Linked DNA regions of Syntrophotalea carbinolica DSM 2380. Each later gene encodes a partner of the first gene's protein in a complex. Links are inferred from orthologs where the notes say so. Each region holds a gene or a part of one and is shown in the gene's direction. Other genes may lie near its edges. The genes, in order: dnaN, dinB and dnaX.

Evidence for each region.
Region 2: the proteins of dnaN (region 1) and dinB are in contact, whole or in part, in a solved structure (PDB 1OK7), measured with the Escherichia coli proteins. The link is inferred for Syntrophotalea carbinolica DSM 2380 from one-to-one orthologs.
Region 3: the proteins of dnaN (region 1) and dnaX are in contact, whole or in part, in a cryo-EM structure (PDB 8GIZ), measured with the Escherichia coli proteins. The link is inferred for Syntrophotalea carbinolica DSM 2380 from one-to-one orthologs.

The regions. Positions count from the first base shown.
Region 1 is NC_007498.2:325-8,648, forward strand. What follows is about bases 588-3,414. They hold dnaN (DNA polymerase III subunit beta), read left to right. Parts: upstream 588-1,355; coding sequence 1,356-2,474; downstream 2,475-3,414. Other genes in these bases: dnaA (chromosomal replication initiator protein DnaA), read left to right, coding at 588-1,106; recF (DNA replication/repair protein RecF), read left to right, coding at 2,532-3,414. Outside these bases: more of dnaA, read left to right, coding at 1-587; more of recF, read left to right, coding at 3,415-3,623; gyrB (DNA topoisomerase (ATP-hydrolyzing) subunit B), read left to right, coding at 3,640-6,027; gyrA (DNA gyrase subunit A), read left to right, coding at 6,095-8,324. UniProt on the Escherichia coli protein: Confers DNA tethering and processivity to DNA polymerases and other proteins. Acts as a clamp, forming a ring around DNA (a reaction catalyzed by the clamp-loading complex) which diffuses in an ATP-independent manner freely and bidirectionally along dsDNA.
Region 2 is NC_007498.2:3,640,318-3,650,953, reverse strand. The notes cover bases 1-2,780. They hold dinB (DNA polymerase IV), read left to right. Parts: upstream 1-665; coding sequence 666-1,895; downstream 1,896-2,780. Other genes in these bases: PCAR_RS16900 (potassium channel family protein), read right to left, coding at 2,647-2,780; PCAR_RS16905 (sugar phosphate isomerase/epimerase family protein), read right to left, coding at 1,881-2,654; PCAR_RS16915 (F0F1 ATP synthase subunit epsilon), read left to right, coding at 111-527. In the rest of the region: more of PCAR_RS16900, read right to left, coding at 2,781-3,660; PCAR_RS16895 (glutamate--cysteine ligase), read left to right, coding at 3,871-5,259; tkt (transketolase), read left to right, coding at 5,321-7,315; PCAR_RS16885 (RNA polymerase sigma factor), read left to right, coding at 7,408-8,052; PCAR_RS16880 (anti-sigma factor family protein), read left to right, coding at 8,049-8,498; PCAR_RS16875 (DUF3106 domain-containing protein), read left to right, coding at 8,535-9,005; PCAR_RS16865 (hypothetical protein), read right to left, coding at 9,221-10,636. UniProt on the Escherichia coli protein: Poorly processive, error-prone DNA polymerase involved in translesion repair and untargeted mutagenesis. Copies undamaged DNA at stalled replication forks, which arise in vivo from mismatched or misaligned primer ends.
Region 3 is NC_007498.2:458,207-468,938, forward strand. Bases 3,286-6,161 are described here. They hold dnaX (DNA polymerase III subunit gamma/tau), read left to right. Parts: upstream 3,286-3,787; coding sequence 3,788-5,536; downstream 5,537-6,161. Other genes in these bases: PCAR_RS02555 (YbaB/EbfC family nucleoid-associated protein), read left to right, coding at 5,640-5,954; recR (recombination mediator RecR), read left to right, coding at 6,050-6,161. Also shown: PCAR_RS02515 (DEAD/DEAH box helicase), read left to right, coding at 1-381; PCAR_RS18870 (hypothetical protein), read left to right, coding at 615-809; PCAR_RS18235 (Hsp20/alpha crystallin family protein), read left to right, coding at 784-1,110; PCAR_RS02525 (CD225/dispanin family protein), read left to right, coding at 1,463-1,723; PCAR_RS02530 (DUF2752 domain-containing protein), read left to right, coding at 1,723-2,160; PCAR_RS02535 (cold-shock protein), read left to right, coding at 2,494-2,694; PCAR_RS02540 (hypothetical protein), read right to left, coding at 2,832-3,089; more of recR, read left to right, coding at 6,162-6,649; nifJ (pyruvate:ferredoxin (flavodoxin) oxidoreductase), read left to right, coding at 6,839-10,423; PCAR_RS02570 (roadblock/LC7 domain-containing protein), read left to right, coding at 10,664-10,732. UniProt on the Escherichia coli protein: Part of the beta sliding clamp loading complex, which hydrolyzes ATP to load the beta clamp onto primed DNA to form the DNA replication pre-initiation complex.

The DNA.
Region 1 (8,324 bases):
AAGAGCCTGTTCCCGCCGCTGAAACCAGTCCCCCCGCAACCCCGGCGCCAAAACCGAAACAGGAAAAAACACCACCGCGAGCCAATGCCTACAACCTGAATTCGCGATATACCTTTGAAACCTTTGTTCTTGGTTCTTCCAACCAATTCGCCAGCGCGGCGGCCACAGCGGTAGCTAATAATCCTGCCACGACCTACAACCCCTTATTTATTTACGGAGGGGTCGGTCTGGGAAAAACCCATCTTGTCAATGCCGTGGGAAATGCCATTCTGAAAAAAAATCCGGAAATGAAGGTGTGTTACTACACTTCCGAAAAATTCATGAATGAGCTGATCAACTCACTCCGCTATGCAAAGATGGATGAGTTTCGCACCAAATTCAGATCTATGGACGTGTTACTGATTGACGACGTTCAATTTATTGCAGGAAAAGAACGTACTCAGGAAGAGTTCTTCCATACCTTTAACGCGTTATACGACTCCCATAAACAGATTGTTGTAACATCCGATAAATTTCCCAAAGAAATACCCGGCCTAGAAGAAAGACTGAGATCACGATTTGAATGGGGATTGATTGCCGATATTCAAGCCCCGGACATGGAAACAAAACAAGCTATTCTTAAAATGAAAGCTGAACAGAACGGTATAGATCTACCCAAGGAAGTAGCTTTATTTTTGGCAAGCGCGGTAAGTAGCAACATTCGTGAACTCGAAGGTTACCTGGTACGTATTGGTGCTTACGCAAGTCTCACAGCTACTCCCATCACCTTAAGTATGGCCCAGGAAGTGCTTAAGGACATTCTGGTGGAAAAACGCCGAGAACTAACCGTTGAAGAGATTCAAAAACTGGTGGCTACTCACTACTCCATCAAAATATCGGATCTTAAGTCAGCCAAGCGCATGAAAGCCTTGGTATTACCGCGCCAGATAGCCATGTATCTTTCCCGTCAGCTGACGTCCTGTTCCTATCCGGAAATCGGAGAACGCTTCGGCGGAAAGGACCATTCCACAATCATTCATGCGATTAAAAAAATTGAAAAAGCCATGGATGAAGATTACCAGCTCCGTTCGGTTATCAACAATTTGAAAAAAGAGCTAAGCATCTAACAAGCGATTTACCGCAGCATAAAGTGTGGACATGAACCACAACAATCCGGTGATAAATCGGCCATTTCGCGGTTATACACAAAATCGGCCATTTCCACCGCATTTTACCCACTTTACCCTGAACAACATAAGGTCTTGATTTAATAGTAATTTTTTCAGTATTCCACATATACACAGGCAACTACTACTACGACTATAAAATCTTTTAAAACCATAATAAAAACCGTTTCCTGTTGACGGGGGGGCAACATGAATTTTTCAATTGAAAAAGAAGTCTTTCTCAAAGGCCTGGCACGAGTACAGGGAATCGTCGAAAAGAAAAACACCATTCCTATCCTTGCCAACGTACTCATCGAGGCCGAAGATGACCACATACGCCTCACTGCCACCGATCTCGAAGTCGGCATGAAGGCTTCCTACCCTGCCAGCGTCACATCGGCAGGTCGTATAACCGTATCCGCCAAAAAACTTTTTGAAATCATCAAGGAACTACCGGAAAAGGAAATATCTTTTACCGCCAAGGAAAATTGTTGGATAGAAATACGCTGCGGTAAATCGCTTTTCAATGTTGTTGGTCTATCAGCCGATGAGTTTCCCTATTTCCCCCAGATCGACAAGGAACAATTTTTCCAGATTCCGGGCGATATCCTTAAACGCCTGATTGAAAAAACCGCTTTTTCCATGTCGACGGATGAGAGTAAATACAACCTTAATGGTATTTACCTTCGTGCAATGGAAGATGAGGGTCGCCAGATATTGCGATTTGTGGCCACGGACGGTCACCGTCTGGCCTTGATGCAAACCCCTCTCGATTGTTCCCATGTGGAACCATTGGCCAAGGGGGTTATTTTCCCTCGCAAGGGTGTGTTGGAATTACGAAAAATCGCCGAAGAGGGAAATGGTGAAGTACTGCTTGGTTTTATGGACAACAATGCGGTTATCAAAAAGTCCCAAACGGTAATCGTTATGCGTCTGGTCGATGGTGATTTTCCCGACTACAACAGAGTTATTCCACTCAATAACGATCTCAAGGCCAACATTCCTCGCGAAGAATTTCTACATGCCTTACGCCGTATGGCCATATTGTCGAGTGAAAAGTCAAAAGGTGTCAAAATCGATTTCCAGGAAAATCAGCTAACTTTATCTTCATCTAATCCGGAATTCGGCGATGCCAGAGAAGATTTTGAAATAGAGTATGCCGAAGGTGATCTGTCGATAGGTTTTAATGCACGTTATCTTATTGATATTCTTGCAAATTTAGACTCCGAAAAGGTCTGTTTGTCCCTTCGGGACCAACTGTCTCCGGGACTGATTACGCCTCTCGATGATAACGACTACCTTGCGGTCATCATGCCAATGAGGCTATAGTACGTCGCGCATTGTGTGGGCTGGTACGGTTTCCCCGCGCAAAGCAAGGCGATTTTCATGATCCTGACACGAATCATTCTGCACAATTATCGTAATATAGAAGCCGCGGAGTTATGCCCGGAGGAAAACTTTAATCTTCTTTGTGGAGATAACGCCCAAGGCAAGACCAACACCCTGGAAGCGATTTATCTTTTAGGTCATTTCAAAAGTTTTCGCCGGGGACGCAACGAAGAACTGATTGGCTCAGCTGACCGACATACCCGGGTTCAGGGAGAATTTCTACGCGATGGTCTGCGCGAAACGGTCAGTATCACCATAACCGGCGATAAAAAAAATATCGAGATCAACGGCAAGCGGCCGCGCCAAAGCAATGAGATGTTCGGCCGTTTTCCATCGGTACTGTTTGCACCGGAAGAGGTTAGTCTGCCCAAAGGTTTTCCGGCGGGACGTCGTGCTTTGCTGGATCGGGCCTTATGTCAGACCAGGCCTTCTTTTCTCGATCACGCACGGGCTTATCAGCGCTGTTTGCGGCAGCGGAACATTCTGTTGAAAAGTGGCGCCGCAGCTCCGATAGTACTGCCTTGGACTGAAGAGTTGATACAGACCGGGGCCATGGTGCGTTTGGCTCGTCGCCGTTATCTCGATCGGCTGTTGCCGTTGTTGCGCGACATTTACCGGGAAATCTGCTCCGGCAGGGAATCTGTCAATCTGGTCTATCCCTCTGAATCCGATAATCTCTCGGATTTAAAGGAGGAATTGCGCAGTAATCTGGAACGGGAACAAAGCCGGGAAACAAAATATGGCATGACCATGGTCGGTCCGCATCGTGATGATCCTGTCTTTATGGTGGATGATCGGGTTTTAGGACTCTACGGTTCGCAGGGCCAGCAACGCTCGTTTATTCTGGCCTTCAAAACCGCTCAGATTATCGATCTGGAAAAAGAGACAGGGTATACGCCGTTGCTTTTACTGGACGACATGACCAGTGAATTGGATCGCAAACGGCAGGATTACTTTTTCCGGTTTTTACACCAAAGACAAGGCCAGGTGTTTATTACCTGCACGGAACTATCTCCGTTACAAAACGCGGGATTCAATCGCATGCGAACTTTTCGAGTCCGAGAGGGAAAACTTTGCGATTACCAATAACTGTTATGAGGATCTTATGACGGATACGAACCAAAGAGAGTACGGGGCCGGAAGCATCAAGGTTCTGGAAGGTCTTTCGGCTGTGCGAAAACGCCCTGCCATGTATATCGGGTCGACCGGTGTCATGGGGTTGCACCATCTGGTTTACGAAGTGGTGGACAATTCCATCGATGAGAGCCTGGCAGGTGTCTGCGATGAAATTTCCGTTATTTTACATCTGGATGGCTCGGTAACAGTGGAGGACAACGGCCGCGGTATTCCCGTCGATATGCACCCGACTCAAAATAAGTCGGCGGCCGAAGTCGTTATGACCGTGCTTCATGCCGGCGGCAAATTCGACAGCGATTCCTACAAGGTTTCCGGGGGTTTGCACGGTGTCGGCGTTTCCGTGGTCAATGCACTGTCGAAAAAGCTGGAATTGGAAATCCGCCGTAACGGACGCATCTACCGCCAGGGGTACGTGCGAGGTGTTCCCGATGCACCTTTACGGGAGGAGGGCGACACCACCAAGCGTGGTACGCGTATTACCTTCTGGCCGGATCCGGAAATATTTGAAATAACGGATTTCTCTTTTGAGACTTTGTCGAAAAGGCTGCGGGAACTGGCTTTTCTGAACGGTGGCGTGCACATTCATATCGTGGATGAGCGCTCGGAAAAACGCCATGATTTCCATTACGAAGGTGGCATTATTTCCTTTGTCAGCTATCTGAACCGGGCCAAGACGCCGCTACATGCCGAACCCATTTTTTTCAGCGGTGAGCGCGAAGGCGTGCAGATCGAAGTCGCATTCCAGTACAACGACGGTTACGACGAAAAAATATTTACCTTCGCCAATAACATCAATACCCACGAGGGCGGTACGCATCTGGTCGGGTTTAAAGCAGCGTTGACCCGTACCATGAACAGCTACGCCACGGCCAATAACCTGCTGAAAAACGTCAAAGCTTCCATATCCGGAGACGATCTGAGGGAAGGGATGGCAGCAGTCATCTCCGTCAAGGTGCCGGACCCCCAGTTTGAAGGCCAAACCAAGACCAAATTGGGCAATTCGGAGATCAAAGGTTATGTCGAAACCCTGATCAATGAAAAACTCGCAACCTTTATGGAAGAAAATCCCAACGTTGCCAAGCGCATTCTGGAAAAGGGGATTGAAGCGGCCAGGGCCCGCGAGGCAGCGCGCAAAGCCCGCGATCTGACCCGGCGCAAGGGGGTCCTGGACAGTTTGGCATTGCCGGGAAAACTCGCCGACTGCCAGGAAAAAGATCCGGCTTTGTGCGAAATCTATCTGGTCGAGGGCGACAGTGCCGGCGGCAGTGCCAAACAGGGACGCGATCGACGTAACCAGGCTATTTTGCCGTTGAAAGGTAAAATTCTCAATGTCGAGAAGGCCCGTTTCGACAAAATGCTTACCTCCAACGAGATTCGCACCCTTATTACCGCCATGGGGACCGGCATCGGTAAGGGCGATTTCGATATCAGCAAGTTACGTTACCATCGTATCATCATCATGACCGATGCCGATGTCGATGGTTCGCATATCCGCACGTTGTTGTTGACCTTCTTTTTCCGTCAGATGCCTGAGTTGATAGAACGCGGCTATCTTTACATCGCACAACCGCCGCTTTATAAAGCCAAACGGGGAAAAAGGGAGTTGTATCTCAAAGACGAGAGCGCCCTTACCGAATATCTGCTCGATGAAGGGGTTGACGGAGTAACTCTCGAGTTGAAGGCAAACGACAAGGTGGTGCGGGGTAAGCAAATTATTCCCACACTGCGGAATATCATCGAATACAACCATATTTTTTCAAAATTAGTCCTCAAAGGTGTGAATAGCGAGGTCCTGAATATTTTTGTGGAAGGCCGCATTCGCAACGGCTTTGAGGATATGGCGGATCTTGCCCCGCTGGTTCAGAGACTGAAGCAGGCCGCTCCGCATGCCGATTTCCAACTGTTCCACGAACCCGACCGGATTTTGTTTACCCTGGGGAACGTTCGTGCTCGTATCGATCGCCAGGTTCTGGAAATTTTGTCTTCCCACGAATATCACCTGTTGTTGCAGGCCTGGGCCAAGATTCAGGAAAGCCATGCCAATGAGCGGGCTGTGATCAGCATGGAGGGGAAAGAGGAATCCGAGGTCAACAATTGCCAGGAATTGCTCGATTTTTTCCAGGCCCGTGCCCGCAAGGGACAGTATATCCAGCGTTACAAAGGTCTCGGCGAGATGAATCCGGATCAGTTATGGGAAACCACCATGGATCCGGAAAAACGCATACTGTTACAGGTCCAGGTTGAAGATGCGGTGGAAGCCAACGAAATATTTACGGTTCTCATGGGAGACCAGGTCGAACCTCGGCGCGAATTCATCGAAAACAACGCCCTCAATGTCTCCAACCTCGATATCTGATAAAAGACCGATGCCGGATGTTGCGCCAGCCAGTCGCACCATCCGGGTTTCCCGCGGAGGATAAGGCATGCTAACGGAACAAAACAAAAAAACCGTCAACATAGAGGACGAGCTGCGCAAATCCTATATGGATTACGCCATGAGCGTCATTATAGGCCGGGCTCTGCCGGATGTGCGGGACGGTCTGAAACCGGTTCATCGACGCGTGTTGTATGCCATGCACGAACTGGGCAATGCTTACAACAAGCCTTATAAGAAATCGGCGCGTGTTGTCGGCGATGTAATCGGTAAGTATCATCCCCATGGCGATTCGGCTGTCTACGATACCATCGTACGTTTGGCACAGGATTTTGCCATGCGTTATCCGCTGGTCGATGGCCAGGGTAACTTCGGCTCGCTTGACGGCGACAGTGCTGCGGCCATGCGTTATACCGAAGTGCGTATGGACAAGCTGGCCCATGAGTTGTTGGCCGATCTGGAAAAAGAAACGGTCGACTTTGGCCCCAACTATGACGATTCGTTGCAGGAACCGCTGGTTTTACCCTGTAAATTTCCTAATTTGCTGGTCAACGGTTCCGAAGGTATCGCTGTCGGCATGGCGACCAAGATTCCGCCGCACAATCTGGGAGAGGTCATCGATGGGCTGGTTGCCATTATCGATGATCCGACGCTCGACGACGAGGATCTGTTCCGCTTGATTCCCGGTCCGGATTTTCCTACGGCCGGTTTTATCCTCGGTCGCGAAGGCATCCGCAAGGCTTATGAAACCGGCCGCGGGATTGTACAGATGCGGGCGCGGGCGTTGGTGGAAAAGGACCGTCGCACCAGTCGGGAGAAAATCGTTGTCACTGAAATTCCCTATCAGGTCAACAAGGCGCGGCTCATAGAAAAAATCGCCGAGTTGGTCAAGTCCCGTAAAATCGAGGGCATATCGGACTTGCGCGATGAATCCGATCGCGAGGGTATCCGCGTTGTCGTCGAGCTGAAGAAGGATGTTATACCGGAAGTCATCCTCAATCAGCTTTACAAGATGACCGCCATGCAGTCGTCTTTTGGCATCATCATGCTGGCGATCGTCAACGGTCAGCCGCGGGTTCTGAGCCTGCGGGCGGTGTTGGAGCATTTCATCGAACACCGCAAAGAGATTGTCACACGGCGCTGTATTTTCGAATTGCGTAAAGCCGAGGAAAAAGCCCATATCCTCGAGGGATTTAAAATCGCCCTGGAAAATCTCGATGAGGTGATTGCAATTATCAAGCAATCGGCCAATCCTCGGGAAGCCAAACAACGTCTGATGGAGCGCTTTGCCCTATCGGAAATCCAGGCCCAGGCGATTCTCGATATGCGTTTGCATCGCCTGACCGGGATGGAACGGGATAAGATCATGGCCGAATACAGGGAAATACTGGCCTTGATCAACCGCCTCAAGGAGATACTGGCCAGCGAAGTGGAAATCCTTAAAATAATCAAGTCGGAATTGTCGGAAATTCGGGAAAAATTCGCTGATCCCCGCCGTACGGAAATAGTGGATCATCGCGGTGATCTTTCCCTCGAAGACCTGATTGTCGACGAGGATATGGTCGTTACCGTATCCCATTCCGGATATATCAAGCGTAATGCCGTGTCGCTGTATCGTTCCCAGCGCCGCGGTGGTAAAGGCGTGACCGGCATGCGGCCCAAGGAAGAGGATTTTGTCGAACAGTTATTCATCGCTTCGACCCATTCGTTCGTGCTGGTGTTTACCGATGCCGGCAAGGTGTATTGGCTCAAAGTGCATGAAATTCCGCAGGGCGGACGGGCGTCGCGCGGCAAGGCTATCGTCAATCTGTTGCAGTTGCAAAGTGGCGAAAACGTGACCAGCATTCTGCCGGTCAGGGAATTCACCGAAGGCCGCTACATTATCTTTGCCACCCAAAACGGCATCGTCAAAAAGACCGACCTCATGGCCTATGCCAACCCCCGGTCCGGCGGTATCATCGCTCTTACCATTGATGAAGGCGATCGCCTGGTTTCGACCAGACTGTCCGATGGCGAGATGGATGTGCTGTTGGCCAGCCAGAACGGCAAAGCCATTCGTTTCCCCGAAAAAGACGCGCGCGCCATGGGCCGTACGTCGCGCGGGGTGCGCGGTATGGCGTTGGAAGGGGACGATCAGGTTATCGGAATGGAGGTTGTTTCCGATACCACGGCCGCTACCCTGGTGACCGTGACGGAACATGGCTACGGCAAGCGCACCAATCTGGATGAATATCGCCAACAAGGCCGCGGTGGCAAGGGAATTATCACCATCAAAACTT
Region 2 (10,636 bases), 3.6 Mb from region 1 along the record:
CATGCAAAGAGCGCAGAGTTCTTCTTTAAGATTTTTGCCCTAGCTTTTTGCCTCTCTCAGCGTGCTCCGCGTTCTCTGCGGTAAATCGAATTTGAAAAGGATAACCATCCATGGCGCAGAAACTGAAACTGGAGATGGTGACGCCCGCCGCCCAGGTGCTCAGCGAGGAGGTCGACGAGATCGCCGCCCCGGGCAGCCTGGGGCAGTTCGGCGTGCTGCCGGGACATACGCCTTTGCTGACCACCCTGCAGGTGGGGGAATTCAGCTACCGCAAGGGCAGCGATGTCTATTACCTGGCGGTGAACTGGGGGTATGTGGAAGTGGCCGAGGACCGGGTGCTGGTGCTGGTGGAAACCGCCGAAACCCAGGACCATATCGACCTGGCACGGGCCAAAGCGGCCCTGGGACGGGCCGAGGCGCGATTGCGGGAGCTGACCCCGGCGGACAAGGAATACCACAACATGCAGGCGGCCCTGCAGCGCGCCATGGTGCGGATTCAGGTGGCCGGGCGTGGTGGGCGCGGCTGACGGAATCCGCAGCAGGCATCTCTTTGTAATAAGAGAAATTTTAAGGAAATCTAAGTAAGTGCTTATTGCCGACTTTGGATTTTATCGATCGAAGACTGGTTAATGGTTTGAAAGGCGGCTTGTAAAAAGCCGCCTTTATTGTATCCGGTTTGTCGCCAAGGGGATATCATGTCGGGGACGCAGCCCGAAAAACGCATCATCCTGCATCTGGATATGGACGCTTTTTACGCAAGCGTCGAGCAGCTGGATAGTCCGGAGCTGAAAGGACAACCGGTTGTGGTCGGCGGGCATCGTTCGCGTGGGGTGGTGTGCGCCTGTTCCTATGAAGCCAGAACTTTCGGCATTCATTCTGCCATGCCCATGAGCCGTGCACTTCGATTGTGTCCACAGGCCATCGTGCAACCGGTACGGATGGCCAGGTATCAGGAAATCTCACGGCAGGTGTTCGATATATTCGGTCGGTACACAGACCTGGTTGAACCCTTATCGGTGGATGAGGCGTTTCTCGATGTTACCGCCAGTCGACGTCTTTTTGGCGAAGGCTGGGATATTGCCGAAAAAATCCGTCGGGATGTCAGGGATGAACTGGGACTGCCCATCAGTGCGGGTATTGCACCGAATAAATTCCTGGCCAAATTGGCTTCGGAGCAGGCTAAACCGGATGGTGTTTTTCAGGTACCGGAACGGGTGGATGATTTTCTACTGTCATTGCCCCTGAAGCGGCTATGGGGGGTGGGCCCGGTGCTGTTGAAGTCTTTGCAGAAAATGGGGTTGCGGACGGTGGCCGATTTACGCCATATGGATCGTGCTGATATGGAACGGTGCTTCGGGCAGGCCGGTGAGCGGCTTATACAATTGGCGCATGGAGAGGATGAACGACCGGTAGAACCGCAACGCAGCCTCAAATCTATTGGTCATGAGGATACATTTGACCAGGATATTTTTGAACGTGAAACAATGCATGTGGCGCTTCTTGATCTGGTGGAGCGGGTGGCGGCACGTTTAAGAAAGCATGGTCTGATCGGTACAACCCTTACACTCAAGGTGAAATATGCAGATTTTTCGACAGTAACACGTTCCAGAAGTGTTGCGGATGGGATCTGCCATGCCAGGGACATGCTGCACCTGGCGAAGCAACTGCTGGAGAAGACAGAGGCCGGGAAAAAACCGGTGCGCCTGCTTGGCGTCAGCCTGGCCAATTTGATGGATGCAGACAGCGGACAGGGTTTATTGTTCGATGAAGATCGCCGGAACCAGCTGAAAGGTTTGGAACAGGCCATGGATCACGTGCGAGAAAGGTACGGCGAAAAAGGGCTCTGTCGTGCAACCCTGGTAGGACATCGCCGAAGGAGTTTAACGCGGGAGTAACGATTTGACACTGCCGACACAGCGCAAAAGAGCTTCACAGTCATGGATCTCAAGGGTCATGCTGGGTGAGCTTTGCAGATTTTTCATATAATCGAAAAGCAGAGGAAAATCGATGTTCCCCTCCCCTATCGCCAGATGGGCATCGCGATCGCCGCTGTTGTCGTGAATATGCAGATGACGTATCCAGGGTGCAAGAGCCTCAAACCACTGCTCCATGGAACACTTGGCAAACAGGTTCCAGTGTCCGGCATCGAAGCAATGACCCAGCCATGGCGAATCGAGGGTCTTCAATACCGCCGCCAGCGTATCGGGAGTTTCCTCGAAAATATTTTCCAGCACCAGCAGGCACTCCTGGCTTGCAGCCTGTTCCAGAAGGGGCGGTAAAAAGTCCAGGCAGGCATCGATCCAGGGTTGACTCTGGCCACCGTAACGCCAGCGATCAAAGCCGGGATGAAGGACCACCAGTCGAGCCTGAAGGAGTTCGGCAACCTCCAGGGTCTGCATCCAGCGCTGACGCGTCGCTTCCCGAACCAGGGGTTCTATCGCTCCGGGGTTGAGATCCATAAAGGGGGCATGTACCGTCACGCCAAGCCCCTCTTCGGCGAGCTGTTGGCCGGCTCGTTTGACGGCCGGCAGTAACGACGGATCGAGATCGGGCCATTTAAAAGCGAGTTCAGGTTGCAGACGGTGTTTCAGCAGCAGGGGAAAGTGCTGATCCCATTGGCTGAACGGGATATGAACATGCATTGGATCACGCATTGACAGTACCTCCGCAGGCCACCTGTTCGAGCTTGCGGATGGCAGGCGGCTCGCCAAGGGTAATGAGAATATCCTCAGCGTCGATAGTGGTATTGGATTCAGGATTGAACAGCATGGCGCCGCTGCTCTTTTTGATGGCGATAATCATGATGCCCCAGGCGCGGCGGATATCCGATGACACCAGGGATTTATCCACCAGTGTAGAGGTCGGTGCCACGCGGATTTCCTCGAGCTGCAGCTCCAGACTTTCACTGCCGACGGCGATATCGATGAAATCGACCACCGATGGCCTCAGGACCGCCCAGGCCATACGGTTGGCACCGATGCGATAGGGCGAGATTACCTTGGTGGCACCGGCGCGTTTGAGTTTGATTTCCGATCCTTCTTCGACGCTACGGGCCAGAATAAACAGGTCCGGGTTGAGGCCGCGGGCTGTCAGGGTGATGTAAACGTTGGCAGATTCTGAGGTAACGGCCGTGATTAATCCTTTGGCACGCAGGATACCTGCCTGTATCAGGGTGTCATCATCGGTGGCATCGCCTTGGACGAAAAGAATGCCTTCTTTGGCCAGGCTATCACAGATAGCCTGATCACGTTCCACGATGACAAAGGGCACGGGTCTGGAGATGAATTCCTGACTGATAAGCGTCCCGATGCGGCCGTACCCGCAAATGATGTAGTGGCCTTCCATCTGGTTGATGCGTTTTTCCAATTTTCTTCTCCCGAGCATATGCAGGATTTGTCCCTCAACCATCAGTTGCAGGAGGCTCCCGGCAGCATAGGCGATGGTGGCGACACCGAAGACAATGAGGCTTATGGTAAAAATCTTGCCTTCTGTGGAAAGGTCATGTACCTCTTTATAACCGACGGTTGCCAAAGTGATAACCGTCATATAAAGGGAGTCAAGAAAATCCCAGCCTTCTATGAGGATATATCCGGCGGTGCCCAGCCCGATAGCCAGGACCAGAATCAACAGAGAAAAACGCAAGTGACGGACAGGATTCATGTTCTCTCCGGGATCAGAGGTACTGGGATAATAGCTTTCAATGGATAAAAAGGCAAGATACCCGCTATGCCTCGGGTGTGAGATGAACGCAAAATCGTGCTAAGGTGTTATTTACGGTTATTATAAAATGAAATTATTCAACCTGCAGAGGATCTCTCGGCTGTCCGAACGGCCAGCGAGTGGTTTGGCCCGCACGGCAACAGGAGAAGCATGTCGACTATTGTGAAAACCCGTCTTGATGAACCCGTTAGCTGTCATGACGACCTGGTAAAATATCAGCTGCGCAATATAAGGCCGCGCGATCAGTGGGGAGTTGGCGTCGAAGTGGAAAAGCTTGTGGTGGATCGGCAGACCGGTCAAGCCGCGGAATTTTCGCGGATTGAGGCCCTGCTGAGCCACCTCGAAAGCGCTGGCGGATGGCAAGGCCAGCGTGAAGCCGGCCGCCTGATTGCCCTGATGGGGGAATCGTCGTCCGTGACCCTGGAACCGGGCGGGCAGCTTGAATTATCCGGTAAACTCTGTACCGATCTTTGTTGTTGTCAACGGGATCTGTCGCGTCATGTTCGACGAATTGACAGCGCGGCGCGGCCTTTGGGGCTGGCGTTTCTGGGCCTGGGGGTGCATCCCATTACACCTTTGCAGGACATCGACTGGTTGCCCAAGCCGCGATATGCGATTATGCGTGAATATATGTTGCGTACCGGTGACCTCGGCCAGCATATGATGAAACTCAGCGCCGGTTTGCAGGTCAATCTCGATTTTTGCGACGAAGCCGATTGCATGGATAAAATACGCACCGGTCAGTTGCTGGCTCCCCTTTTCTACGCCCTGTTTGCCAACTCACCCTTGATGAACGGAAAACCGTCGGGGTTTCTTTCCACCCGAGGGGAGATCTGGGCGCGCACCGATCCCGATCGATCGGGGATCATTCTGGAACTGTTCCGGCCAGGCGCAGGTTTATCCAGTTATGTCGATTACGCCCTCGATGTACCCATGTATTTTATTCTGCGTCAGGGCCATCTGATCGATCTTACCCGCCGCCGATTTAGCTTTCGGCGTTATCTGAGCGAAGGTTTTGAGGATTTCCGCCCTACCCTTGCCGATTGGGATCTGCATCTATCCACGCTGTTTCCGGAAGTGCGTCTGCGCCCGCAGATCGAACTGCGCAGCGCCGATAGCCTGCCGCCGCACCTGGCCATGGCGGTCGCGGCCTTGGCCAAGGGATTGATGTACGACGACGAGGCGCGTTATCAGGTAGCAAAGCTGCTCGACCCCGGCGACGATGCACAACGCATGGAGGTGTACCGCAATTCCTGGCGTCTGGGTCTTCGAACCCCGTGCGGAAACCACACATTGCGGGAGGTAGCCTGCGAATTGCTCGCGGTTGCCCGTGAAGTATTGCGGCGCGTGGGTCCCAGAGATTGCCCGTGCGGCAGCGAGGCGCGTTTTCTGGATGGTATAGAGGAGGTGGCACACAGTGGCGTGACCCTGGCGGAGCGGTTGCTGCAAGACTGGCAAGGAGCTCCGGAACAACGCCTGGCAGCATTGCTGACCCATTGCGCTTATCCCGAAAACTCCCCCGGGGAGTTCTGTCTTTGACAAATATCTGACCTACCGGTTTCCGTTAGGCCGGAGCACCGGTCAACTGAGGAGGACAATCATGGAACATGAACGTCTGGATCAGAAGCTGGCTCGCGAATCTATCGATACCGTCCGTCTGCTTGCCGCCGACGCGGTCGAAAAGGCGCGCTCCGGGCATCCCGGAACGCCCATGGAAGCCGCTCCCATCGCTTACCTTCTCTATACCCGTCACCTGCGACACAACCCGGACAATCCCGATTGGCCGGGCCGCGACCGGTTTCTTTTGTCCTGCGGGCATGCCTCCATGCTGCTTTACAGTATGCTGCATCTGACGGGTTACGACCTGTCGATGGAGGACCTGAAACAGTTTCGGCAGCTCGATAGTCGTACGCCCGGACATCCGGAATTCGGCCATACGCCCGGCGTGGAAACGACCACAGGGCCACTCGGTCAAGGGGTGGCGGTCGGCGTCGGCATGGCCATGGGCGCACGGCTGCTGGCGGACAAGGTGCATCCGGAATTGTTCGATTACCGCATCTACGCCTTATGTTCCGACGGCGACATGATGGAGGGGGTCGCGGCGGAAGCGGCTTCGCTGGCCGGTCATCTGCAGTTGGGCAACATGATTTATGTCTATCTCGACAATCGTATTACCATCGAGGGCGGCACCGACCTGGCTTTCAGTGATGAAACGGCCAGCCGATTTCTTTCTTACGGCTGGCATGTGCAACATGTCGAAGGTGAAAACCTGACGGAAATCGATGCAGCGCTGGTTTCGGCCCGCAGGGATCCGCGCCCCTCTCTGATCATCGCCCGCACCCATATCGGCATAGGCGCTCCGCACAAGCAGGATACCGCCGAGGCCCACGGCGCGCCGCTGGGAGCGGAAGAGCTGCAATTGACCAAGGAATTTTACGGCCGGGATCCCGACCTCGCCTTCCAGGTTCCCCAATCAGTCGCGCAGCATATGGCGGAGGCCAAACTGCGGGGCAAATATCAGGAACAGACCTGGCAGGAGCACCTGAGGCAAGCCCTTGCCGCCAATCATCCGAACCTCGCAGCCTGGCAACAGGGCCAAGCTGCCGGCATACCGTCCGATTGGCAAGCTGCCCTGCCCTGTTTCAGCGTCGATGACGGTGCTCTGGCAACCCGTCAGGCCAGCGGTCTGACCCTCAATGCGCTGGCAGAAAAAATTCCTTTGCTGGTGGGTGGCTCCGCCGACCTGGCGCCATCCAACAACACGGCACTCAAAAAGGCCGGATCTTTCAGGCCGGGTAAAGCCGACCGGAATATCCATTTCGGTGTACGCGAACATGCCATGGGGGCTATTCTCAACGGTTTGGCCCATACCCCGGGGTTGATTCCTTTCGGCGGCACCTTCCTGGTTTTTTCCGATTACATGCGCCCGCCCATGCGGCTTGCCGCCATGATGGGGCTGGCGCCGATCTACGTTTTCACCCACGATTCCATCGGTTTGGGCGAAGACGGACCCACCCATCAACCGGTCGAGCATCTGGCCGCTTTGCGTGCCATTCCCAACCTTACGGTGATTCGCCCCTGCGACGCCAACGAAACGGTACAGGCCTGGCGTGCAGCCCTGGAAAATCGTCGCGGGCCGACGGCACTGGTGTTGACACGTCAGAAACTGCCGGTGCTCGATCGTCATATGCATGGCGGTGCCGAAAATTTACAGCGCGGCGGCTACGTTCTGGCCCGGGAGCAAAGCACCCTGAGGGTGTTGATTATCGCCAGTGGTTCAGAGGTTCAGATCGCTCTTGAGGCGCGGTCCCTGTTGCAGTCCGAGGGGTACGGCGTCAGGGTGGTCTCCTTGCCCAGCTGGGAACTTTTCGAAACTCAGACGCAAGCTTATCGCGACGAGGTGCTGCCTCCCGGCGACGCGTTACGGGTGGCCGTTGAAGCCGGTATCGGTATGGGGTGGGAGCGCTACCTCGGTCATTCCGGCATGCTGATTTGCATGGACGGTTTTGGCGCCAGTGCTCCCGGTGGCGAGTTGATGAAAAAATTCGGGTTTACCTGCGAGCATCTTGTGAACCGAATAAAAATGCAATTATGACCGCTGTCCGAAAAAAAACCCGCCGGGATGTAAACCTTTTGTCGGTTGATGCGTCTTATCCGACAAAAGACCATTCAAGCGAGGGACCGGATATGGATTACCGGAATACGGCAGCCGTTATAGAGGTGGATGAGGTGCCGGAACAGCTTAGCGAACCGATGACGGACAGCGAATCCCTGTTGCTGGAAAGAATTCGCCAGGGAGACGAGGGTGCCTTTACACAGCTGGTTTCAGGCCATCTGTCCTCGGTGGTCAATCTTGCTTACCGTATGCTGGGGGATCGCCAGGAAGCTGAAGATCTGGCCCAGGAGGCGTTTTTGCGTCTGCACCGTTCCCTGCCCTCTTTTCGCGGGGATTGCCGGATCAAGACCTGGCTTTACAAGGTTGTCTCCAGGCTGGTGATCGACCATATCCGGCGGGAACAGGTACGGCGCCGCATCTTTTTTTTCCGCAAACATGAGGACGATCCCGATCCGGTGGCCAATTTTGCCGATCCTTCGGCATCGCCCAGTGACCAGCTTCTGGGACAGGAAACTCGGCAAAAGTTGTTCAAGGCCATGGAGAAACTCTCCGGACGGCAGCGCGCCGTGTTCGTCTTGCGCCATCAGGAAGGTCTGCCCCTCAAGGAGATCGCCCAGGTGCTGCATTTGAAGGAGGGTACGGTCAAGGCTCATCTGCATCGCGCCGTGCAATGTATACGTCAAGAATTTACCGATCAGGAAGAGGTAACGTCATGAAACGCCAGGCGACTTGCAACGAAAAGGAACTGGTGCTGTTCTATTACGGGGAACTCGATGCTGCCGGGCGGCAGCGTCTGCAGAGCCATCTTGCCGACTGCCCGGCGTGTCGCAGTCGTCTGGATGCACTGCAACGCTCGCTGGATCATTTGTCCATGCCGGGGGTGACCCTGTCCGAAATCGAAAAAACCCGTTTGACTGCGGTTATCACCGAAAAAGCCTCGCAAAGGGCCAAGCCGCAACGCTGGCTGCTGGGGTCGGCCGCAGCGGCGGTGGCGACACTGGCGATAAGCCTGATGATACTGCCAGGCAATTTTGCCAGATGGACAGGGCAACTGCCGCAATCGGAAACCGAGATCGGTATGCTGCAGGATATGGAGTTGTTGCAGAATATCGATTTGCTTGAAAATCTCGATTTGCTGCAGGACTTTGAACGCATCGGCTAGCCCGTCGCAAGACGCATGGCAAGCATGGGGGACGGAATGAACGGAAAATGGTGGAGTTTACTGCTGGCGGGATTGTTTTTGGCTCCTCTGTCGCAGGCTTGGGCCCGGCAGGCCCCGCAGCGGGAACCTGTCTGCGTGTTGGCCGACAACGGACAGCGGTGGCAGGACCTTACACCGGAACAGCGAAAGGAACTGAAGGGTCGCTATCGCCAATACAAGGAATTGACTCCCGAGCAACGGCAACGATTGCAGCAGCGATACGACAAGTATCGCGACCTTACGCCTGAGCAGCGCAAACGCCTTAAACAACGTATGGAGCGCTGGCAGAAACTGCCCGAGGAAAAGCGTCAGGAATTGAAACAGCGCTATCATCGCTACCGTCAATTGCCGCCGGAAAAACAACAGGAACTGCGCAACAAATGGCGGGAACTCAAGAAGCTGCCTCCCGAAGAGCGTCACCGGCGTTACAAAGAGTTGCAACGGTCATACGATAATGATCGTGGTTGACCCCGAAGCCTGATTCACAACAAAGCGCCCTTTCTTTCGTGAAAGGGCGCTTTGTTGTCTGAAAAAGATTCAGGATCTTTTGCCTTGAAGCGGTTGCCGTTCCGGTTTAGCTCTGGGAGGTTATCGGAGCCCGCGGTTTGCGGTGAAGGCGTCTGGAAACAACAAAGCCCCGGTGTGAACCGGGGCTTTGTTGTGAGGTGTCAAGATCTTAACAATTATTTAACCAACGGGAACACCAGCAACTGGCTGTCGCCGTTTTTGCCGAAGACAGAGCCGGGCTGGGTGGCCACCATCAGCACACGTTGCTGATCGAGGGTCAGCCCCTGCAGCGGTAAATCGAGTTCTTCGCCGAGGGTGCCCTTGACGAACATGCCGTCGCGGAACTTGACCACTGCCAACCAGCTTTTGCCGATATTGGGGGTAATGCCGGGCGCCGACATGAAGGACGACTCGGAAGCAACGGTGAGCAGTTCCACGCTGCCGTCGTGATCGAGGTCCACGGCGATCGGCGGTACCTCGAATGAAACCGTATGGGTCTCGGTTTCGCGGGCGTCGGGCTGTTCTTCGAAAATGATGCCGCTCAGGGAACCGCCCATCATTTTGGGCGACTTGTAGCGTTGCTTGGTGCCGGAGTAAACATACAGCAGTCCGTTGCGTATAAAAACAGTTTCGGGCTTGCGGTCGCCGTCGAGGTCGGCCATCAGGCTGCCGCCGACGGTGAATCTGCGGGGCAGCTCAAAGTCCAGATCGCGGGTTTCCAGCTCGCCGTTACGCAGTTGCAGTTCGCGAACGATGGTACCCCAGAAGGATTCGTTATCGAAGGTCTGGGCCAGCAACAGCTCGCGGCGGCCGTCGCCGTCGCGGTCGAAACTGCCCAGACTGTAGGGCAGATGCTTGCCGACGGGAGTGAAGGTCTGGTTTTCATAACGATAGACCGTAGAAGTCAGGCTGTTTTCCTTCCAGGCGGAGACGGCGAGATAGAGTTCTCCTGCGGCAGGTTGCCACCAGTGCAGGGCGAAGACCTGGGGCATGGTCGCCGGCTGGAATTCCGCAACCGGAACCATCTTCTCCCCGGCTTTGTAAAGCTTGATGATCGTGCCGTCGGTAACCGCCATGAGTTGTTCGTTCCGGAAGCGGACAAAATCGGCCATGACCGCGCTAAAGCCGAGGGCGCCGAGAGTCTGAAAGCCGGGCATGCTGATATCGTATTGCACCCCATAAGGGCTTGCGACAGGCCTGGCCGGAGCTTCGAGGCGGTAGGGAGTGGCGGGTGCGACCGGGGCCGCTGCTTGCAATGGTGCCGAAACCGCAGGCTGCAGTTCGGCGGGCAGCGGGTAGGCGCGTACGACTTTGAAGTTGGCATCGCGTACGGTGATGCCGTCGCGCGTGGCGACGACCAGAAGATCTGCGGCCGTTGTGGCAGCGCCTGGCCGGGCCGGTTTTTCGGCCTGGGCAGCAGCGAAATCCTGCCAGTTCAGGGCGGGCAAGGCGGCTTTGAGGGAGCTGAAAAAGCCTTCGGCTTTGCCGGTGTAATCCCAAAAAGCGGCGCGCAAACCGGAGTAACGACGAATACTATCGCCACGCTTGATGGCGCTGTGGCTGGAGATGGCCTTGGTATGGGAAAAACCGTC
Region 3 (10,732 bases), 460 kb from region 1 along the record:
GTCGCCGGTATCAGTCACGTATTCAACTACGATTTGCCCAAGTTTGCGGAAGACTATGTGCACCGCATCGGTCGTACCGGACGGGCCGGAGCCACGGGGGTGGCGATATCCTTTGTGTCCGGTGCGGAGGTCAGTGCCTTGCGACGTATTCAACACTTTATCGGCCGCGAATTGCCGCGTCGGGAAATTCCCGGTCTGGAACCCCGTTTCCCTTTGAGGGCAGCATCCGCTGAGGGACGGCGGCGCTATAAAGGGAATGGACCGAACCGTTCGGGCAGGAAGCCGGCCAGCTATTTTTCCGGACGTAAAGAGCGCCAAGGCGGTTGTTCCGAGAGGTCGCGCGGGCAATCGGCGGCTCGAGAGCGCCTGGGGACGGTGTAGGCTGAACCCCATTCGCCTTCCCCTTGCGGATGTCTGTCTGATTTTATAAGTTTTGCACAACACACGGGCCGCATATCCATTACGGGTATGCGGCTGTTTTTTGCTCTTTTTCCTGTGGGAAGTGATTATTGCGAGACCTTTCAAAGCTGCTAGCCTTGTACGGAGAGAGGGGCCGGCTTCACGCTATCTCGGAAATTCCTTGTTAACCGTATTGTCAACATTCGGAGGCAGTTATGGGTAAGAAAGATAAAAAACATGAGGGCAAGGATGTGTTGGTTCCTGAACGGGCGGAGCTGGTCTCGCCGTTTGAGGAAATGGAGCGCTGGTTCGGGGATTTTTTTAACCGGCCGTTTTTTTTCTCCCATGTGGATGCCGCGCTTCAATCTGCCGAGCATGCAAGCGGTGGCACCTTCTGTCGACATCTATGAGGAGGAGGATGCCGTGGTGGTCAAAGCCGAACTGCCGGGTATCGGCAAGGAAGATGTCGAGGTGGATATCTCCGACGATTTGCTGACCATCTCCGGCGAGAAGAAAACCGAAGAGAAAATCGAACGCAAAGATTACCATCGCATCGAGCGTTCCTTCGGTAAATTTTCGCGCTCCGTGCGTTTGCCCGGCGATATTCTGACGGAACAGGCCAAGGCGTCGTTCAAGGAAGGCGTGCTTGAAGTTCGCATACCCAAAACGGAGGCAGCCAAGCAGAAGAAACGCAGGATCGAGATTGAGTAATCGTGTTTTTGGGGTGTGCAAAAGGCCGGGATGTCCCGGCCTTTTGTGCGTCTGGGCCCCGACAGGGTGCAGATTGAGGTGGCGGGCACCATGGGGGCTCCGGGGACAAGCCGGGCAAGGTGCGAGAAGCGATCATGGGAAAATATGTAAAAATAATTGTTTTTAATGGCGGATTGAATTATTTTTTAAGCCTGCATGGGTGGTGATGTAAATTTTATTCATATGGTGGAGGTGTTTGATGACAGAGGAAACCAAGACAGGGAAATTTTGCACCGAATGCGGCAAGGCGATTCACGCCAAGGCCGAAATTTGTCCTCATTGCGGAGTCCGACAGGTTGTGTCGGGTGCCGGAGTGGCCGTTACGGCCCCATCGATTCCCAATTATCTGGTTCAGGCGATTCTGGTGACCTTGTTTTGCTGTCTGCCTTTTGGCATCGTGTCGATTGTTTATGCGGCTCAGGTCAACGGGAAAGAGCAGGCGGGTGATATTGAAGGGGCTCGGCAGGCATCCCAGCTGGCCAAGAAGTGGGTATGGGCCGGCTTTTTATGCGGGCTGGTTTTCATGCTGTTCTACCTCGGTATCATGGTGTTCGCGGCAGTTATGGGGGCTTGATGCTGCCTGAGCGGTTTGCTGTGCGCTTTCGCGATTGGGGATGCTGGCGCCGGTTTTTGCTGGTCGTTGGTGCGGTGGTGGCGACGGGGGTGCTGTTGTGTTTCAGTCCGGTCGAAAATCGGTGGTTCCCGCCTTGCCCGTTTCGGTCGTTGACGGGGTGGTATTGTCCGGGGTGTGGTTCCACCAGGGCCCTGCACCATTTGTTGCATGGCAGAATCGGTGCGGCTTTCGGGTATAACGCGCTGATGGTTGTGTCTGTGCCTTTTCTGCTGGTGCGGGGAGTGGCCGGGTTGATTCCTGGGCGCGCACTCAGAGGGTTTGACGAAAAAGCCCTGAAGCCTGCGGCGATCATCGGTATTTGCGTGCTTGTCGTTGTGTACGGAGTGTTGCGGAATCTGCCGGCATACCCTTTTAGCTTTCTGGCTCCTCATGGTTGAGTTGCACGGCAGGTTTTCTGCGTGGGGCCTTGATTTCTTGGCGAATAGCGGATCCTGTGGTGGCTTTTGTTTCTGTCGCGGTTTAAAGCCTAAGCCTTTGCCCATCGGTTTGCGGCCGGTATGAGATTTTTTAAAATAGTTGTTGCTTTTTTGTGGACGGGTGTGGTAGAAAGGGGCAACTTAAGTAAGTTTGTGTAGATTTGCTTGTCAAGCAGATTGATCGTCAGTCGATTTTAAGCCGCACAGACCTCTTGGTATGTGGGGCTTTTTACTTAAGGACAGCGCAAATCCTGCACAACCAAAAACGCCCCTGCTGGGGAAAGAGGAAGAAAAATGGCAGAAGGTACTGTTAAGTGGTTTAATGACGCAAAAGGTTTCGGTTTCATCGAGCAGGACAATGGTCCCGACGTGTTCGTGCACTTCTCGGCCATCCAGGGCGAAGGTTTCAAGTCCTTGGCTGAAGGCGACCGGGTCAGCTTCGATGTTGTCCAGGGTCAGAAGGGTCCCCAGTCGGCCAACGTTTGCAAAATCTAATTTGCGTTTGACTTCTTAGTCAAGTTCGCTGTTGCCTGTCCGTGAGTGAGTCAACCTCGCAGGCAGTAATTTGAAAAGGGTTCGCAACCACTGGTTGCGAACCCTTTTTTACGTTGGTCCGGGGTTGGTGCCCTGCCTTATCTGGGAGTTTTTGTGGCGGGCTGCATGTAGGAAGTGGTTTCCTGCCATTTGTGCATATGGCCGACGGGCAGTTCGCATCCTTCGATGCTGTCGAGATTCTTGACGGCGCTATTCAGTTTCTGCAGCAATAATATGGCTTCTTCCTGGTGTCCCGGGAAGTGGGGCCCCATCATGTGTCGAGTGTAGGTTCGGGCAATTTGCTCGAGGTTTTCCATCGCCTGCATGCGAGTTTGGTTGTCTCTTGACATTGCCATGACGATCTCCTTTCATTTTTGGTACCCCTATATTATATACGCCTGTGCTTGAGTTGATCAATCCCGGCGGCAGCGCTTGATGTGAGCGGCGCAGGTCTTTTTTGGGGGAGGTAGCTTTGCGCTCTTTTGTGTTCTTTATTCAGGTCTGGGCGAGAGCGTATCGTATGCAGGCGGGAGCATCGCAGGGATTTTTAAGGTGGCGTGTCGGGTGCTGCGGGCCGAGCCATTTTCGATTTGGCCGGTGCGCAGGGTCGCGGTGCTGTCACCGGTATGTGTTTACCTGTGCACTGTTTTTCTCCTGGGAAGTGCTGTGTCGGCGGGTGTAGATCTATGTCTTTTCGGGAGGCAACAAAAAGTCTTTACATTTTCCGGTCAGTTGTTGTATTCTGCCCCACCTGCGGAGAGGTGACCGAGAGGCCGAAGGTGCACGATTGGAAATCGTGTGTACCGCAAGGTACCGAGGGTTCGAATCCCTCCCTCTCCGCCATTTAACTTTACCCTTCGATCGGGTTTTTGCCGATAGAAGTGACAGCCGGGTCCCGCGCAACGGACGGCCGCCAACCCCGTCAGGCCCGGGAGGGAGCAGCGGTAACGGCTTTAGCCGTGTGCCGCGGGTGAGCCTGGCTGTCACTTGTGTCGGCAATCCTTTTTGTGTCCCGCCGGCTGTATTCTAATGTCTACGGAGATCCTAGCACTTCATGTCTTACCTGGTACTGGCTCGTAAGTATCGGCCCCAGAGTTTTGACGACCTGGTCGGGCAAGAACACGTCAGCCAAACCCTGGGCAATGCCATAAAGACCGGGCGCGTTCATCACGCTTTCCTTTTTACGGGTGCGCGCGGGGTGGGCAAAACCTCTGCTGCGCGTATTTTTGCCAAAGCGTTGAACTGCGAGCAGGGGCTGTCACCGCAGCCATGTAACGTCTGCCAGTCCTGCCGGGAAATATCGGCCGGGCAGGGGCTTGACGTTTTTGAAATCGACGGTGCCTCCAATACCGGGGTCGATGACATTCGCGAGCTTCGGGAAAATATCCGCTACCTTCCTTCCCGATCCCGCTATAAAATATTTATCATTGACGAAGTCCACATGCTCTCCACCAACGCTTTCAACGCCCTGTTGAAGACCTTGGAGGAGCCTCCTGAGCACGCCAAATTTATCTTTGCCACAACCGAGCCGCACAAGATCCCCATTACGATTCTGTCGCGTTGCCAGCGGTTTGATTTCCGTAAAATACCTTTGCCTTTGATCGTTGCCCGGCTGAAAGAAATTGCCGCAGCGGAGGGGATTTCTATTTCCGAACGTTCCCTGGGGCTGGTGGCGAGGCGCGGTGAGGGCAGCATGCGCGATGCCCAGTCTACCTTCGATCAGGTTATCGCCTTTTGTGGGGATGCGGTTGGTGAGGACGATGTCCAGGGTCTTCTGGGGATGGTGGATCGGCGCTTGCTGGTCGATACTCTGGAAAGCTTGCTGGGGCACGACAGTCGCAGGCTTTTGCACTGTGTCTGTCGGGTGGATGAGCTGGGACATTCTTTCAGGCAGTTCTGTCGTGAGTTGGTCGAGACGTTGCGCTCTCTGGTGGTGTTGAAGGTGGTCCCTGAGCCGGAGGCCCTGCTCGACGCTACGCCGGATGAGCTTGAAGAATTACGTCGTTTATCTGCAACGGTGGAATTGGAAGATCTGGAGCGGGCCGTAACCGTGCTGGTGCGCACTGAGGCCGAATTGGCCGGATCGTCGTTTCCGCGTTTGGCGCTGGAGATGGCCTTGCTGCGTTTGGCGCATTTGCCTTCCGGGCGGGATGTGGCAACCTTGGTGCGCCAGGTGGAAGATCTGCAGCGCCGTTTGGAGTCGGGCGTACCGCCTGCGGAGCGTGCGCAGCCGGCGAGCTATGCTTCATCGGAGTCGATCGTCGCCGAACGCCCTGCGCCTGCTCCGGTTCAGGCTCAAGTTCCCGAGCCGGCTCAGTCGACCGCTGTTGCGGCCGCCGGCAAAGGTTCGGATGCTCAGGCTGAAAGCAAACCGCAAGGCTGGCAGGCGCTGGTTCAGCGTATTAATAAAGACCGCCCGCGTCTTGGTGGCGTTCTTGAGCATGGTAAACTGCTTAAGTTGGAGTTGCCTTTGGTCGAACTGGGGTTTGTCGAAGGGTCTTTTCACTTTTCGCAGATGCAGGATGGCGATCTGCAGGCCGGCTTTGTGAAGATAGCAGAAGATTACTTCGGGCAAACCGTCACCATGCGTGTTGTGCCGATTCGTGCCCAGGATCAGGCTGTGGCGCCACCGTCGTTGGCTGAGGAGCGCCAGGCCAGGGAAAGTAGTCAGCGCAATCAGGTTAAAGACGAAGCATTGGGGCATCCCGCGGTCAAGGCTGCGCAAAAAATTCTTGGGGGGGAAGTTGTGCAGGTCAAGCCCCTTCGGGAAGGTGCAGATCTGGGACATGCGGATCGTGACTGAGACAAACATGTCTGATTGATACGGGCATATATTCAGTCTCGACGCTTTAATAATACATAAAAATAATGGCCAATTTATTTTATTGGCCAGGAAGGTTGTTGTCATGGCAAAAGGTTTAGGTAATATCATGAAGCAGGCGCAACTCATGCAACAGAAGATGGAGCGCATGCAGCAGGAGCTGGAAACCCGCCAGGTGGAGGCTTCGGCCGGTGGGGGCATGGTGACGGCCGTGGTTAACGGTCGGCAGCAATTGGTTGACCTGAAAATCGAGGCAAGTGTTGTTGACCCCGAGGATGTCGAAATGTTGCAGGACCTGGTTTTGGCGGCTGTCAACGAAGCGCTGAAAAAGAGTCAGGATATGGCGCAGCAGGAAATGAGCAAAGTAACCGGCGGTTTGAATATCCCTGGCTTGATGTAATTTCCTTCCGGTTGTTTGTTGGGGAGAAAAAATTTTTTACCCAGAGAAAATAATAGAACGTTATTTCAAAAGATATTGTCACGGGCTTAATCAGTATGGTAAAATTTACCCCATCGTTTAACCGGCTTGTCGGTGAGTTTGCCAAGCTGCCTGGTATCGGACGCAAAACAGCTGTCAGGTTGACTCTTTTCATGTTGCGGCAAACTTCCCAGGATGCTTTGGCCTTGGGGGAAGCTGTCCGGGAGTTGAAAGAGCGAACCCGGTTTTGTTCCCGGTGTTTTTATTTTACGGAAGAAGACCCCTGTCCATTGTGTACCGATGTGGGCCGGGATGATCAACTGATCTGTGTTGTAGAGGAACCACAGGATGTCATTGCCATAGAGCGCAGCCGCTCTTTTCGTGGAAGATACCATGTTTTACACGGTTCTCTTTCGCCCCTGGATGGCATCGGCCCGGATGATTTGAAAATTGACGCATTGCTTGAAAGGTTGCAGCAGAACAATGTTAAAGAGGTGCTGCTGGCAACCAATTTTGACGTGGAAGGCGAGGCTACAGCGCTTTATCTGGCAAAAGTGATCCAGCCGTTCGGGGTCAAGGTGACACGACTGGCGCATGGTATTCCCACGGGAAGCGACCTGGAATATGTGGACGAGGCGACGGTCAATCATGCGGTCGAAGGACGCCGGGAGTTGTAAATTCTGAAGAACAGGCAAACGTTTTGCATAACCTTAATTGGCCGGTTCGTAGAATATCCGGATTCGATGTACGAAAAACTTCGTTGCGGTGCCGCAGGGCAAGCCTCGGAGTTATTATAATTTTACCCGGAACGCGATTAAAACAGCAATTTAGTAAAAGATCGAAATGATCCACAAGGAGGAAACAAAATGTCACGTAAAATGGTGACTATCGATGGCAATACCGCCGCTGCGCATGTTGCACATGCCACCAATGAGGTCATTGCTATTTATCCGATCACGCCCTCGTCCAACATGGGGGAAATTTCCGATGCCAAGAGCGCATTGAGCGAAGCCAATATCTGGGGTACCGTTCCGGATGTGGTGGAGCTGCAATCCGAGGGCGGTGCCGCCGGTGCCGTGCACGGTGCTCTTCAGGCCGGAGCCTTGACGACGACCTTTACCGCATCCCAGGGTCTGTTGCTGATGGTTCCCAACATGTTCAAAATCGCCGGGGAGCTGACACCGACCGTTTTCCATGTTTCGGCTCGGGCCATTGCCTGTCAGGCTCTGTCGATCTTTGGCGATCATTCCGATGTCATGGCAACCCGTTCCACCGGTTGGGCTCTGCTGGCTGCGAACAATGTCCAGGAAGTTATGGACTTCGCTTTAATCGCCCAGGCCGCGACCCTGGAATCGCGTATCCCGTTCTTGCATTTCTTCGATGGTTTCCGGACTTCTCACGAAATCCAGAAGGTCGAGGAGTTGACCAAAGACGACATGCGTTACATGGTTGACGATAATCTGGTACGTGCACACCGTGATCGTGCATTGTCGCCTGAGCGTCCCAAGATCCGCGGTACTTCGCAGAACCCCGATGTCTATTTCCAGGGTCGCGAAACCGTCAACAGCTATTATGACAAGGTTCCCGGCGTCCTGCAGGCCCAGATGGACAAGTTTGCCGAGCGCGTCGGCCGCCAATATTCGCTGGTCGACTACGTCGGGGCGCCCGATGCCGAGCGTGTGGTCGTGGTCATGGGCTCCGGTGCCGATACGGTACACGAACTGGTCGAATACCTGAATGCCAAAGGCGAGAAGATCGGTGTTCTGAAGGTGCGGCTGTTTCTGCCGTTCCCCGTCGCGGCCTTTGCCGAAGCTCTGCCGTCCACGGTTAAGAAAATCGCTGTGCTTGATCGCACTAAGGAGCCTGGTTCTCTCGGCGAACCCCTCTATCAGGCCGTTCGCACCGCCATTGGCGAAGCCATGAGCGACGGATTGCTCGATCTGCCGAGCTACCCGACCATCGTCGGCGGCCGTTACGGGCTCGGTTCCAAGGAATTCACCCCGGCGCTGGTCAAGGCGGTGTTCGATAATCTGTCGCAGGACAAGCCGAAGAACCATTTTACCGTGGGCATCGTCGACGATGTTACGGGCACCAATCTGGTGGCCGATGCGGACTTTAAATTGGTGCACGACGGCCTTTACTCCGCCGTATTTTACGGCCTCGGTTCCGATGGTACCGTCGGAGCCAATAAAAACTCCATCAAGATCATCGGCGAAAGCACCGACAATAACGTGCAGGCCTACTTCGTTTATGACTCCAAGAAGGCCGGCAGTATCACGACCAGCCATCTGCGTTTCGGCAAGCAGGCCATTCGCGCCCCGTACCTTATCGACCGTGCCGATTTCGTAGCCTGCCATAACTTCTCCTTCCTGGAGAAGTACGATATGCTGGGTAAGGCCAAGCAGGGTGGTACTTTCCTGCTCAACAGTCCTTACAGTGCGGAAGAGGTCTGGGGACAGCTGCCTGCTGAAGTGCAACAGTCGATCATCGACAAGCAGTTGAAGTTTTATGTCATCGACGGCGTGCGTCTGGGGAACGAAATCGGCCTCGGACCGCGGATCAATGTCATCATGCAGACGGCCTTTTTCGCCATTTCCAATATCATTCCTCTTGAAACGGCGGTCGATCAGATCAAACAGGCCATTGTCAAGAGTTACGGCAAGCGTGGCGAAAAAGTCGTCAATATGAACTATCAGGCCGTTGAGGTTGCTTTGGCCAATCTCAAGGAAGTTGCCGTTCCTGCCAGCGCCGACAGTTCCCTGGCGATGAAGCCGCCCGTGGGGCCCCATGCGCCGGCTTTCGTCAAGGAGGTCACGGCCCAGATCATCGCCAACAGAGGCGATGAACTGCCGGTTTCCGCCATTCCTGCGGACGGAACCTTCCCGGTGGCGACTTCCCAATATGAAAAACGCAATATAGCCATCAATATTCCGGTGTGGGAGCCTGAAGTGTGTGTACAGTGCGGTATCTGCTCCTTTGTTTGTCCGCACGCCACCATTCGTATGAAGGTTTATGCGGCCGATCAGCTTTCCGGCGCGCCGGCGACCTTCAAATCCTGCGATGCCAAGGGTAAAGAGTTGGCAGGTCTGAAATATACCCTGCAGGTGGCTCCCGAGGATTGTACCGGTTGTGGTGCCTGTGTGCACAATTGCCCGGCCAAGAGCAAGGAAGATCCGACCCGCAAAGCCATCAACATGGCTTTCCAGCCGCCGTTGCGTGACCAGGAAGCGGCGAACTGGGATTTCTTCCTTGAATTGCCCAATCCCGATGAGAAGCTCTTTAATCGTGCAACGGTCAAGGGCAGTCAGTTGCTGCCGCCCATGTTCGAATTTTCCGGTGCATGCGCCGGTTGCGGCGAGACGCCTTTCGTTAAATTGCTGTCCCAGCTGTTTGGCGACCGCCTGTTGATGGCCAATGCCACCGGTTGCTCTTCGATTTACGGCGGCAATCTGCCCACCACGCCCTGGACGGTTCGCAAGGATGGTCTTGGACCCAGCTGGAACAACTCTTTGTTCGAAGACTGTGCCGAGTTCGGTTACGGTATGCGACTGGCGGTGGATAAGTTCAAGACCTACGCTTACGAGTTGCTCGATAAGATCATGGACTGTGCCAGCGAAAGCTGTGCAGCGGCCAAGAGCCTGATGGCCGAGATCAAGGCGGCCGACCAGTCGAGTCAGGAGGGGATCGAGGCTCAGCGTGAGCGCGTCGCCAAATTGAAGGACATTCTCAAAGGGTGCGACAAGGAAGACGCGGTACAATTGCTGTCCGTGGCCGATTACCTGGTTGAGAAGTCGGTTTGGCTTATCGGCGGTGATGGCTGGGCATACGACATCGGTTACGGCGGTTTGGATCACGTCCTTGCTTCCGGTCGCAATGTCAACGCGCTGGTTCTCGATACCGAGGTCTACTCCAACACCGGCGGACAGGCCAGTAAATCGACACCGCTTGGTGCTGTGGCCCAGTTCGCGGCCGGCGGCAAGCGCATGCCCAAAAAGGATCTGGGCATGATTTCCATGACCTACGGCAATATTTACGTTGCCCAGGTGTCGCTGGCCAATCCTGCGCAGGTCGTCAAGGCGTTTATCGAAGCGGAGGCTTTCGATGGGCCCTCTCTGATTCTTGCCTACAGCCATTGCATCGCACATGGTATCAAAATGACCGAAGCCGTTGATGCATGTAAAAAAGCCGTTAATTCAGGGCATTGGCCCCTGTACCGGTTTGACCCGACCCTGGTCGAAAAAGGCAAAAATCCTTTGCAGCTCGACAGCAAGGATCCGAGTATCACCTTTGAGGACTACGCCTACAGTGAAAACCGTTATCGGGTATTGAAGAAAATCCAACCCGAAGCAGCGGCCAAACTCATGGAGCAGGCCAATCGTGATACGGTCAGACGCTTCGACCTGTATCGCAAACTGTCCGAAATGCCGGCAGATTGCGGTAGCGATAAGTAAAACGCAGTTCAAGAAGAAAAAAACTCCCGGCAGTATCTGTCGGGAGTTTTTTTCTGTTAAGGCGCAGGATTTGCAGTAAACGCCTTTGCTGTGGCTTTATGCCGCTCCGCGATTTTCGCGTTAAGGAAGGATGGGGCTGGCGGCCCATCAAAACCAGTCGAAAATGCAAAAATCTTGATCGCTATCTTCAGAGATGTTATATAGACCCTTGGCTTTGACATTTATCCTGGGAGCAGAGGCATGTTAGGTTACCAGTCCTCGTTAGTCATGTACGATGAGGAATATCAGCGGATCGTTGAGGGTGCGGAT